DNA from 2 places in the Achromobacter sp. DH1f genome. Region 1 is predicted to be linked to the other one. Evidence: predicted binding sites of a transcription regulator. Region 1 holds the regulator's gene; the other holds the start of a gene.
What was found. Region 1 encodes NrdR, which represses ribonucleotide reductase genes. Its sites were predicted from a motif close to CACNANATNTNGTG; they were not measured.

Region 1 (2,398 bases):
AGAACGGCGCGCTGTTCATGGTCGACATCGCCCACTACGCCGGCCTGGTGGCGGGCGGCGCCTACCCGAACCCGGTGCCCCACGCCGACTTCGTTACTTCGACCACGCACAAGTCGCTGCGCGGCCCGCGCGGCGGCGTCATCATGATGAAGGCCGAATACGAAAAGATCGTCAACTCGGCGATCTTCCCCGGCATCCAGGGCGGTCCGCTGATGCACGTCATCGCCGGCAAGGCCGTGGCCTTCAAGGAAGCGCTGGAACCCGAATTCAAGACCTACGCGCAGCAAGTGGTCAAGAACGCCAAGGTGCTGGCCGACACGCTGGTCAAGCGTGGCCTGCGCATCGTGTCTGGCCGTACCGAAAGCCACGTCATGCTGGTGGACCTGCGCGCCAAGGGCATCACGGGCAAGGAAGCCGAAGCCGTGCTGGGCCAGGCCCACATCACGGTCAACAAGAACGCCATCCCGAACGATCCGGAAAAGCCTTTCGTGACCAGCGGCATCCGCCTGGGCACCCCGGCCATGACCACCCGCGGTTTCACCGAAGCCGAAGCGGAACTGACCGCCAACCTGATCGCCGACGTGCTGGACAACCCGCGTGACGAGGCCAACATCACCGCCGTGCGCGCCCGCGTCAACGAACTGACCTCGCGCCTGCCGGTCTACGGCAAGAAGTAAAACGGCGCTGTGGCGGCGTCAGCCGCCCGGCCCGCGCAAAGGACGGCTCCGCAAGGGGCCGTCCTTTTGTTTGTTTCATCGTTACAATGTCGACGAATTATTGCCTTTCCGTGTTTTCAGGGATCACACATGCGGTGTCCATTTTGCGGCAATTCCGAAACGCAGGTCGTCGACAGCCGTGTCTCGGAAGAGGGCGACGCCATCCGCCGCCGGCGCCGCTGCCAGTCCTGTGACAAGCGATTCACCACGTACGAACGGGTGGAGCTTGCCATGCCGTCGGTCGTCAAGCGCAACGGCAGCCGTAGCGAATACGACCCGGCCAAGCTGCGCGCCAGCCTGAGCCTGGCGCTGCGCAAGCGGCCGGTCAGCACCGAAGACGTGGACGGGGCCGTGGCCCGCATCGAAGAACAATTGCTGGCCAGCGGCTTGCGTGAAGTGCCCACCGAACACATCGGCGAACTGGTCATGACCGAACTGCGCAAGCTCGACAAGGTGGCCTACGTGCGGTTCGCGTCGGTCTACAAGAGCTTCGAGGACATCGGCGAATTCGTCGAGGCCATCCGCGAAATGCAGGGGCCGCTGCTGCCGGGCAAGCTGCGCAAGGAATGACGGCGCGCGCCGTCTATTGAGGTTCCGCCCGCGCCATGCTTGGCGTTTGCGGCTGGAACCGGCGCCATACGCGGCGCAGATGCTGGGCCGAACCAAAGCCCGATTTTTCCGCCACCAATTCCAGGTTCAAGCGCGTTTCGCGCAGCATGTCACGCGCCAGCGCGACGCGGATCTGATACAGATAGTCCATTGGCGTGCAGCCCGCGTGCTCGCGGAACAGCCGCGTGAGATGCCGCGCGCTGGTGTGGGCCTGCTCGGCCAGCGATTGCGCCGACCAGTCCGCGGCCGGATTGCGCACCACGGCGTCCTGCACGCGGTGCACGCCGGGATGCATGTGATTGCGGTGTTCCAGCCACGGCGACAGCGCCGAATCGGTGCCCGCGCGGCGCTGGTAGACCACCATGTCGCGCGCCACCTCGCTGGCCACGCGCGGCCCGCAATGCCGCGACACCATGTGCAGCGCCAGGTCGATGCCGGCGGTGATGCCGGCGCTGCTGACCAGGTTGCCGTCTTCGACGAAGATGCGGTTGTCGTGCAGCCGGGCGGTGGGATCCATGGCGGCAAGCTGCGCCAGGCAGCTGTGGTGCGTGGTGCAATCGCGCTGGCGGGTCAGGCCGGCCGCGGCGGCGAACAGCGCGCCGGCGCAGACGGTCATCAGCGTGAAGCCGTCCGCCGGATGCCGTACCGCAAGCCAGTCGATGATGCGGCGCGCCTCGGGTTCGTCCAGGCGGGTGGGTTTGCCGACCACGCCCGAGACGATCACCAGGGCTTCGGGCGGCAGGCTGTCGGGCAGCGGCTGGATGCGCGCCAGGTGCAGGCCGGGAATGCCGCTTTCGATTTCCGTGGACGGGCCGCAGAAATGCTGCGTGAACGCGTCGGGACACAGCTTGTTGGCGACCCGAAAGGCCTCGGCCGGACCCGCCACGTCCAGCAGCACGATGCCCCGGGGCAGTACGAAGTGCACGGGAATCATCGCAGCTCTTGTCCGAAGGCGCCCGATCAGGCGCTGGCGAAGGCGTCGGCCGCGCGCGCGATGCGGGCAAAGCGCCCTTGCAGCACGAGTTCGGTGCGGTCGCGGATTTCCGCGGGGGTGTAGTGCTGGCCCGACGGGC
Region 2 (2,398 bases), on a different contig from region 1:
CCGAAGACGGCGCCATGCGCATCGGCGTGTATGGCTGGAACGAAGACGCCACGACGTACCGGTCGATCAGCAGCACCACCGGCATGGTGGAGTTTTCCGGCGCCACCGGCGACGTGCTGCGCATGCGCACGCCCGGCGGCGTGCACGGCGGCAGCGCATCGCTGACCCGCCAGGTCATGTCCGACCTGCACATGGTCAAGTTCGGCGGGCTGGCCATGAAATGGCTGTATTTCCTGTGCGGCCTGGCCGGCGCCGCCATGATGGGCACCGGCGCCGTGCTGTTCATGGTCAAGCGCCGTACCAAGATGGGCAACGAATTCGGCGCCGCCACCGCGCGCGTCTACCGCCTGATCGAAGGCCTGAACGTGGCCGCGCTGGCGGGGCTGGCCATCGCCTGCATCGCCTACCTGTGGGCCAACCGCCTCTTGCCCGTGTCGCTGCCGCAGCGCGCCGGCTGGGAAGTGCGCGCGTTCTTCATCGTGTGGGCGCTGACCTTGGCGCATGCCTGGCTGTGCACGCCGCGGCGCGCCTGGATCGGGCAACTGGGGCTGTTGGCGACGCTGTGCCTGCTGCTGCCCGTGCTGTCGCTGGTGACGCTGGGCGATCATCCGCTGGCGCAGATCGGCCGCGGCGACTGGGAAAGCGCGGGCGTCGAGCTCACGGCCATGGCCACGGGCCTGGCCGCCGCCTGGGCTGCGATACGATTGCGCAACAAGCCGCTGTCGGCCCCGCCGCAAGGCAAACCCCGCCCTCCCCGCGCCCCACAGGAAGCCGCCGCATGAATCTGAATGACGCCGCCGGCATTGCCATGGCGCTCTTGCTGACCTATTCCGGCATGGCTTGTCTCAGCCTGGCCATGCCGCGCCATTACGACCAGGTCTGGGGCCGCGACCCGTCGGCCAGCCATACCCGCGTGCTGCGTGGCGCAGGCATCCTGTTGCTGCTGCTGGCGCTGCTGCCCTGCGTGGGCCTGTGGGGCAATACCGTGGGCGTGGTGGCCTGGCTGGGCTGGCTGTCGGCCGGCGCCCTGCTGTGGGTCGGCATGCTGTCGTGGGCGCCGCGCCCGGCGATGCGCACGGCAGCCCTGGCGGTGGTGATTTCCATCGCGGGCGTCAGCTTCGGGTTCTAGGACCGCGCCGCCGGATTGCGCCGGCGCGGGTGCGCCCCGCGCCATTTGACCCGCATCAAACCCGACCGACAAACAGCGAGGCTGGGCCGCATTTAACACCATAGGTGGTGGTAGAGTTTTCTCACCCCACAACATATGGTGTCAGCGATGCAACTCGAACACATCCTCAAGCGCGACGGCCGAGTCGTGGAATTCGACCGCGCCAAGATCGCCGCGGCCATCGCCGCCGCAGGCCACAGCACGGGCGAACTGGATGCCGACGTCGCCCAGGCGCTGACCGCTGCCGTGATCGACGCGCTAACCGCCGACGGCAATGTCTGCCCCGGCGTAGAGACCATCCAGAACCAGGTCGAAGAGACGCTGGTGCGCGCCGGCTACTGGCGCACCGCCCGCGCCTACATCGTGTACCGCGAACAGCACGCCCGCCTGCGCTCGCTGCGCCACACGCTGGTGGACGTGGAAAGCGCCATGGAGGAATACCTGGAACAGCGCGACTGGCGCGTCAACGCCAACGCCAACCAGGGCTACAGCCTGGGCGGACTGATCCTGAACGTGGCCGGCAAGGTCACCGCCAATTACTGGCTGTCCAACGTCTTCACGCCCGAGGCCGGCCGCGCCCACCGCGAAGGCGACATCCACATCCACGACCTGGACATGCTCAGCGGCTATTGCGCCGGCTGGTCGCTGCGCCAGCTGCTGACCGAAGGCTTCAACGGCATTCCCGGCAAGGTCGAGGCCACGCCGCCGCGCCATATGTCGGCGGCCATCGGCCAGATCGTGAACTTCCTGGGCACGCTGCAGAACGAGTGGGCCGGCGCGCAGGCGTTCAGTTCGTTCGACACCTACATGGCGCCCTTCATCCGCCGCGACGCGATGACCTACGGCGAGGTCAAGCAGGCCATGCAGGAACTGATCTACAACCTGAACGTGCCCAGCCGCTGGGGCACGCAGACGCCGTTCACCAACCTGACCTTCGACTGGACCTGCCCGGCCGACCTGAAGGAGCAGATTCCCTACGTGGGCGGCGAGGAAATGCCCTTTGCCTACGGCGATCTGCAAGTCGAAATGGACATGATCAACCGCGCCTACATCGAAGTGATGATGGCCGGCGACGCCAAGGGGCGCGTGTTCACCTTCCCCATTCCCACCTACAACATCACGCCCGATTTCGACTGGGACCACCCCAACACCACGCGCCTGTTCGAGATGACCGCGCGCTACGGGCTGCCCTACTTCCAGAACTTCCTGAATTCCGACCTGGAACCGCAC

Region 2: the regulator NrdR is predicted to act here: its motif matches at 1,257-1,270, upstream of U858_RS0113660 (ribonucleoside triphosphate reductase).

The regions. Positions count from the first base shown of each region.
Region 1 is NZ_AYMF01000012.1:128,588-130,985, reverse strand. It holds gene glyA (serine hydroxymethyltransferase) at 1-677, shown strand, start outside; gene nrdR (transcriptional regulator NrdR) at 807-1,286, shown strand; gene U858_RS0112955 (GlxA family transcriptional regulator) at 1,300-2,259, opposite strand; gene U858_RS0112950 (cysteine hydrolase family protein) at 2,286-2,398, opposite strand, start outside.
Region 2 is NZ_AYMF01000013.1:78,820-81,217, reverse strand. It holds gene U858_RS0113670 (PepSY domain-containing protein) at 1-782, shown strand, start outside; gene U858_RS0113665 (DUF3325 domain-containing protein) at 779-1,129, shown strand; gene U858_RS0113660 (ribonucleoside triphosphate reductase) at 1,277-2,398, shown strand, end outside.